3 regions of the Streptomyces sp. N35 genome follow, and region 2 is predicted to be linked to each of the others. Evidence: predicted binding sites of a transcription regulator. Region 2 holds the regulator's gene; each other region holds the start of a gene.
What was found. The regulator HrcA, encoded in region 2, represses chaperone genes, less so after heat shock. The targets are predictions, from matches to a motif close to TTNGCACTCNGNNNNNCNGAGTGCNAA.
Positions count from the first base shown of each region.

Region 1: a site for HrcA is predicted at 1,059-1,085, ahead of groL (chaperonin GroEL). Genes of this name have one in related genera too.
Region 3: a site for HrcA is predicted at 879-905, ahead of groES (co-chaperone GroES). Genes of this name have one in related genera too.

Region 1 is NZ_JAEIMH010000107.1:17,773-20,037, reverse strand. It holds gene groL (chaperonin GroEL) at 1-930, opposite strand, end outside; gene JAO81_RS37030 (cold-shock protein) at 1,257-1,460, opposite strand; gene JAO81_RS37025 (MoaD/ThiS family protein) at 1,923-2,198, opposite strand; gene thrC (threonine synthase) at 2,232-2,265, opposite strand, start outside.
Region 2 is NZ_JAEIMH010000085.1:2,219-4,483, reverse strand. It holds gene JAO81_RS33690 (MBL fold metallo-hydrolase) at 1-113, opposite strand, end outside; gene hrcA (heat-inducible transcriptional repressor HrcA) at 338-1,354, shown strand; gene dnaJ (molecular chaperone DnaJ) at 1,355-2,265, shown strand, end outside.
Region 3 is NZ_JAEIMH010000012.1:109,173-111,437, forward strand. It holds gene JAO81_RS09755 (peptidoglycan-binding protein) at 1-234, shown strand, start outside; gene JAO81_RS09760 (DUF6234 family protein) at 273-737, opposite strand; gene groES (co-chaperone GroES) at 1,052-1,360, shown strand; partial or broken gene groL (chaperonin GroEL) at 1,466-2,265, shown strand, end outside.

The sequences.
Region 1 (2,265 bases), on a different contig from region 2:
CGCGTTCTCGAGCTTGAGACCGACCTCCTCGGAGATGACCTCGCCGCCGGTGAGGATGGCGATGTCGTTCAGCATCGCCTTGCGGCGGTCGCCGAAGCCCGGGGCCTTGACGGCCACGGAGCGGAAGGTGCCCTTGATCTTGTTGACGACCAGGGTGGAGAGCGCCTCGCCCTCGACGTCCTCGGCGATGATCAGCAGCGGCTTGCCGGACTGCATGACCTTCTCGAGGAGCGGGAGCAGGTCCTTGACGGACCCGATCTTCGAGTTGGCGATGAGGATGTACGGGTCCTCGAGGACGGCCTCCATGCGCTCCATGTCGGTCGCGAAGTACGCCGAGATGTAGCCCTTGTCGAAGCGCATGCCCTCGGTGAGCTCCAGCTCCAGACCGAAGGTCTGGGCCTCCTCGACCGTGATGACGCCTTCCTTGCCGACCTTGTCCATCGCCTCGGCGATGAGCTCGCCGATCTGGGTGTCGGCGGCGGAGATGGAGGCGGTCGAAGCGATCTGCTCCTTGGTCTCGACCTCCTTGGCCTGGTCGAGCAGCGCACCGGAGACGGCCTCGACGGCCTTCTCGATGCCGCGCTTGAGGGCCATCGGGTTGGCACCGGCGGCCACGTTGCGCAGGCCCTCGCGGACGAGCGCCTGGGCGAGAACGGTGGCGGTGGTCGTACCGTCGCCGGCGACGTCGTCCGTCTTCTTGGCGACTTCCTTGACCAGCTCGGCGCCGATCTTCTCGTACGGGTCCTCGAGCTCGATCTCCTTGGCGATGGAAACACCATCGTTGGTGATCGTGGGGGCGCCCCACTTCTTCTCGAGGACGACGTTGCGGCCCTTGGGGCCGAGGGTGACCTTGACGGCGTCGGCGAGCTGGTTCATCCCGCGCTCGAGACCGCGCCGTGCCTCCTCGTCGAACGCGATGATCTTGGCCATGTGAAGTGGTCCTCCCGGACAGGGGTGGATTGCTCCGGATCGTGTCGGCGCCCGCGACGGACGGCCCTCAGCCCTTGTGGTTCCTTGCCCCACCCGGCCTGTGGACCTCACCTACTCGATCCAAGTTCTTGTCACTCTCACTGGGAGAGTGCTAACGCCAATGATTAGCACTCGCCTATGCCGAGTGCAAGCGGCTCCCGAGGATCGGGCACCCCACGCGCTCCTGCTCGCGCACCCCGAGCACCCCGCGCACAAACAGAAGGGCCCGCACCCCGTCTCCGGGATGCGGACCCTTCATCACGTCGTTGCAGACTGCTCCGGCGCGATCAGCCAGCCACACGGACCATGTCCGCCTGCGGCCCCTTCTGACCCTGCGAGATCTCGAACTCGACCCGCTGGCCCTCTTCAAGGGTGCGGTAACCGTCCATCTGAATCGCGCTGTAGTGGACGAATACATCCGCACCACCGTCGACCGCGATGAAGCCGTAGCCCTTCTCCGCGTTGAACCACTTGACGGTGCCCTGAGCCATGCCTAACTCCCCTATTACTGGCCCTTGCACGAATCCGCACTTCGCGGACCCGGGTCAGAACTCACCCCCCGACAGGTGGGGGTGGTGTGCGCCGGAACGCGTCGACCGCCGCTGAATGTATCTGTCCAACTGCCGTCTGCAACAGGTCAATCGGACGAGAATTCTGGGCACGGGCGATCGGTAATTTACGGAGAATTCACCGGAGTTCAGGGCAAGTCGGGCCAGACAAAGGGCGTGAATCGTGCGAACGGTGCGCACAGGAAGGCCAGTTCTTGTCCTTGTACGCGGGGAGTTCTCATATGCTCCCGGCACACTCTCGCCGCACCCGGGGAAAAGGGCGAAACAGCATTCCCAACTGTACCTCTCTCAACCATGCAGAATTGCCCCCTCCGCTTCCAGCGCGGAGAGGGCAACTCGTCGGAGAGAAAAAGCGCGATCAGCCGGCCGCGCTGTGCTCGATGGTCAGCCTCCGGCGACGGCCGGGATGATCGAGACGCCGGCCCCGTCCGGGGTGGCCGTCTGAAGACCCTGCTCGAAGCGCACGTCGTCGTCGTTCACGTAGACGTTCACGAAGCGGCGCAGCTTGCCCTGGTCGTCGAGGACGCGGGCGGAGATCCCGGTGTGGTTCTTCTCCAGGTCGGCGATGACCTCGGCGAGGGTCGTGCCCTCGGCGGCGACCTCGGCCTTGCCGCCGGTGTAGGTGCGCAGGATGGTGGGGATGCGGACGTTCACGCTCATGGGACTCAGGCCTTTCTCAGGGAAGCAGTGGGGTCAGCTCGCGAGACCCGCGGCGCGGAACGCGTCC
Region 2 (2,265 bases):
GCGCCGGACGGTCCGGCGACGAGTGCCACGGTCGCGTCCCACACGGGGAGCCGCCTGCGGCCGATGCCGTCGCCAAGCTCTTCCCAGCCGAACTCTTCCCAACTGAAGGTCATACCGTGACGCTAACCGCATCAGAGCCACTAGGGCGGTTCGGCAACGCAGCGAGCGTGCGTGCCGGGCACCGTCCCGCAGGCGAGGGTTCGTTCGCAGGCTCTTAGGGTGGTCGGCCTTGCTAGGGCGCTACCCGACGGCCGTACACTGACCAGAAGCTTTGCTGGCACTCGTACGCCATGAGTGCCAGACGGCCGGTTCGGGAACGACAGCTGGAGGTGCGCGGATGCTCAGTGAACGCAGGCTCGAGGTGCTGCGCGCCATCGTCCAGGACTATGTCGGCACCGAGGAGCCGGTCGGCTCCAAGGCGCTCACCGAGCGGCACAAGCTCGGGGTCTCGCCCGCGACCGTACGCAATGACATGGCCGCGCTCGAGGACGAGGGGTTCATCGCCCAGCCTCATACGAGCGCCGGGCGGATCCCGACCGACAAGGGCTACCGGCTCTTCGTCGACAAGCTGGCCGGCGTCAAACCGCTGTCGGCTCCGGAGCGGCGGGCCATCCAGAACTTCCTGGACGGTGCCGTCGACCTCGACGACGTCGTCGGACGTACCGTGCGGCTGCTCGCGCAGCTCACCCGGCAGGTCGCCGTCGTGCAGTACCCGTCCCTGACCCGGTCCACGGTGCGGCATGTGGAACTGCTCTCGCTCGCTCCCGCGCGGCTGATGCTCGTGGTGATCACGGACACGGGGCGGGTCGAGCAGCGGCACGTCGACTGCCCGGCGCCGTTCGGCGAGACCTCGCTCGCGGACCTCAGAGCACGGCTCAACAGCAGAGTGGCGGGACGCCGGTTCTCCGACGTGCCGCAGCTCGTCCAGGATCTGCCCGAGTCCTTCGACCGGGACGATCAGGGGACGGTGGCGACCGTGCTCGCCACGCTCCTCGAAACACTTGTCGAGGAGTCCGAAGAGCGGTTGATGATCGGCGGCACCGCCAATCTGACGCGCTTCGGGCATGATTTCCCGCTCGTGATCCGGCCGGTGCTCGAAGCGCTCGAGGAGCAGGTCGTGCTCCTCAAGCTGCTCGGCGAGGCCAAGGACCCGGGCATGACCGTACGTATCGGGCATGAGAACGTCCACGAGGGGCTCAACTCCACGTCGGTCGTCTCGGTCGGCTACGGTTCGGGCGGCGAAGCAGTCGCCAAGCTCGGCGTGGTCGGACCGACCCGCATGGATTACCCCGGAACGATGGGAGCAGTACGCGCAGTGGCACGTTACGTCGGACAGATCCTGGCGGAGTCGTAAGTGGCCACGGACTATTACGCCGTACTCGGCGTGCGCCGCGACGCTTCCCAGGACGAGATCAAGAAGGCCTTCCGCAGGCTCGCTCGCGAGCTGCACCCGGATGTGAATCCGGACCCGAAGACCCAGGAGCGGTTCAAGGAGATCAACGCCGCCTACGAGGTGCTCTCCGACCCGCAGAAGAAGCAGGTCTACGACCTCGGCGGAGACCCCTTGTCGGCCTCCGGCGGCGGTGGCGCGGGCGGCTTCGGACAGGGCGGGTTCGGGAACTTCTCGGACATCATGGACGCGTTCTTCGGTACGGCGTCCCAGCGCGGGCCCCGTTCCCGTACGCGCCGTGGCCAGGACGCCATGATCCGGCTCGAGGTCGAGCTGGACGAGGCCGCGTTCGGGACCACGAAGGACATTCAGGTCGATACGGCCATTGTCTGTACGACGTGTTCCGGCGAGGGAGCCGCCCCCGGCACCTCCGCGCAGACCTGTGACATGTGCCGCGGTCGCGGTGAGGTCTCGCAGGTCACGCGGTCCTTCCTCGGTCAGGTCATGACCTCGCGGCCGTGCCCGCAGTGCCAGGGCTTCGGGACCGTGGTGCCGACCCCGTGTCCGGAGTGCGCCGGTGACGGCCGCGTACGGTCGCGGCGCACCCTGACCGTGAAGATCCCGGCCGGTGTCGACAACGGCACGCGGATCCAGCTGGCCGGCGAGGGCGAGGTGGGTCCCGGTGGCGGTCCCGCCGGTGACCTCTACGTCGAGATCCACGAGCTGCCGCACCCGGTGTTCCAGCGGCGCGGTGACGATCTGCACTGCACGGTGACCATTCCGATGACGGCGGCCGCGCTCGGCACGAAGGTGCCGCTGGAGACGCTGGACGGAATGGAAGAGGTCGACATCCGGCCCGGCACCCAGTCCGGACA
Region 3 (2,265 bases), on a different contig from region 2:
GTCTTCTCGGTCTACTGGAAGAGCCGCGACCACGTCTCGACGCTCTACGACTCGGCGATGCCGTTCGCGATGTTCTTCGACGGCGGCCAGGCCGTCCACTACTCCGAGAACTTCGCGCAGAACGGCTACACCGGCGGCTCGTACGGCTGCGTGAACGTCCGCGACTACGAGGGCATCAAGTGGCTGTTCGACAACCAGGTGAAGACGGGCGACAAGGTCGTCATCCACTGGTAGCGGCTCGGCAGCTGTCTTGAAAAGCGGCGGTGACTCCCTCAGCCTCCAAGGCACTCGTGGGAGTCGCCGCCGCTTCGGCATTGGCCGTAGCTGCCGTTGTACGTGGGGGCGGGCGCCGAGGGCTCGGGGCGGGCCCGGTCGTATTCCCCCGCCGCGCTCACGCAGACCGCCAGCACGGCGAGCAGCGCGAACGCGCCCTGGGTCCATGCGGTGATCCGCAGGCCGCCGCGCCAGAAGACGACGGTGAGCACGGTGAGCGTGATGCACACGGCGCCGAACATCACGACCGGCGTCCAGTCCATCGGTGGTGCCGAGGGAGCGGCGGCCGGGATCTCGGCGCCCGGTACCGCCTTGCCTGCGTCCGCGTCCTCCACGCCGCGTCCCAGGCCCCGCAGCGCGGCCCAGAGCGCTGCGGCGGCGAGGGCCACGATGTCGGCGATGACCATGAGCAGTGCGATCAGGGCGTCGGCGCAGCCGTCGCGGCGTTCCGTGTCAGCGGGCATCTCCGTACGGTCACCCTGGAACCCGGCGCTCCGCCGGCGCGTTCACCGATCGAGACCAGGGTGCCGCCCGCCCGTGACCGGGCCGTACGGCGCCGTGACCGGGTCGGGGGCATTCACCTCAGCGCGAAACCGGACCCCTCATTGGCACTCCGCTTGACCGAGTGCTAATCGCGGTCATAGTCTCGGGCCTGGCACTCCCCACTGGAGAGTGCCAACACAGCGACGGGCAGGTCCGGCACCCGCGACGACGGATCCACCTGGTCGCCACCTCAGACAGATTCATCCCCGAGATCTCCGAAGGGGGAGGTCGGATCGTGACGACCACCAGCTCCAAGGTTGCCATCAAGCCGCTCGAGGACCGCATCGTGGTCCAGCCGCTCGACGCCGAGCAGACCACGGCCTCTGGCCTGGTCATCCCGGACACCGCGAAGGAGAAGCCCCAGGAGGGCGTCGTCCTCGCCGTGGGCCCGGGCCGCTTCGAGAACGGCGAGCGTCTGCCGCTCGACGTGAAGACCGGCGACATCGTGCTGTACAGCAAGTACGGCGGCACCGAGGTGAAGTACAACGGCGAGGAGTACCTCGTCCTCTCGGCTCGCGACGTGCTCGCGATCGTCGAGAAGTAATTCACCAGTTTTGCTTTGACCTGCGCCCCTGGCCCCCGCTGAATTCATTCATTGCCGGGCGGTCAGGGGCGCAGTTCATTTTTTTCGAGAGGACAGAGAAGCTCCATGGCGAAGATCCTGAAGTTCGACGAGGACGCCCGTCGCGCCCTCGAGCGTGGCGTCAACAAGCTTGCCGACACGGTCAAGGTGACGATCGGCCCCAAGGGCCGCAACGTCGTCATCGACAAGAAGTTCGGCGCCCCCACCATCACCAACGACGGTGTGACCATCGCCCGTGAGGTCGAGGTCGAGGACCCGTACGAGAACCTCGGTGCGCAGCTGGTGAAGGAGGTGGCGACCAAGACCAACGACATCGCGGGTGACGGTACGACCACCGCCACCGTGCTCGCCCAGGCGCTCGTACGCGAGGGCCTGCGCAACGTCGCCGCCGGTGCTTCCCCGGCCCTTCTGAAGAAGGGCATCGACGCCGCCGTCAAGGCCGTGTCCGAGGAGCTCCTCGCGACCGCGCGTCCGATCGAGGAGAAGTCCGACATCGCCGCCGTGGCCGCGCTGTCCGCCCAGGACAAGCAGATCGGCGAGCTCATCGCCGAGGCCATGGACAAGGTCGGCAAGGACGGTGTCATCACCGTCGAGGAGTCCAACACCTTCGGTCTGGAGCTCGACTTCACCGAGGGCATGGCCTTCGACAAGGGCTACCTGTCCCCGTACTTCGTCACCGACCAGGAGCGTATGGAGGCCGTCCTCGACGACCCGTACATCCTGATCAACCAGGGCAAGATCTCCTCGATCCAGGACATGCTCCCGCTCCTGGAGAAGGTCATCCAGGCCGGCGGCTCGCGTCCGCTCCTGATCATCGCCGAGGACGTCGAGGGCGAGGCCCTGTCGACCCTGGTCGTGAACAAGAT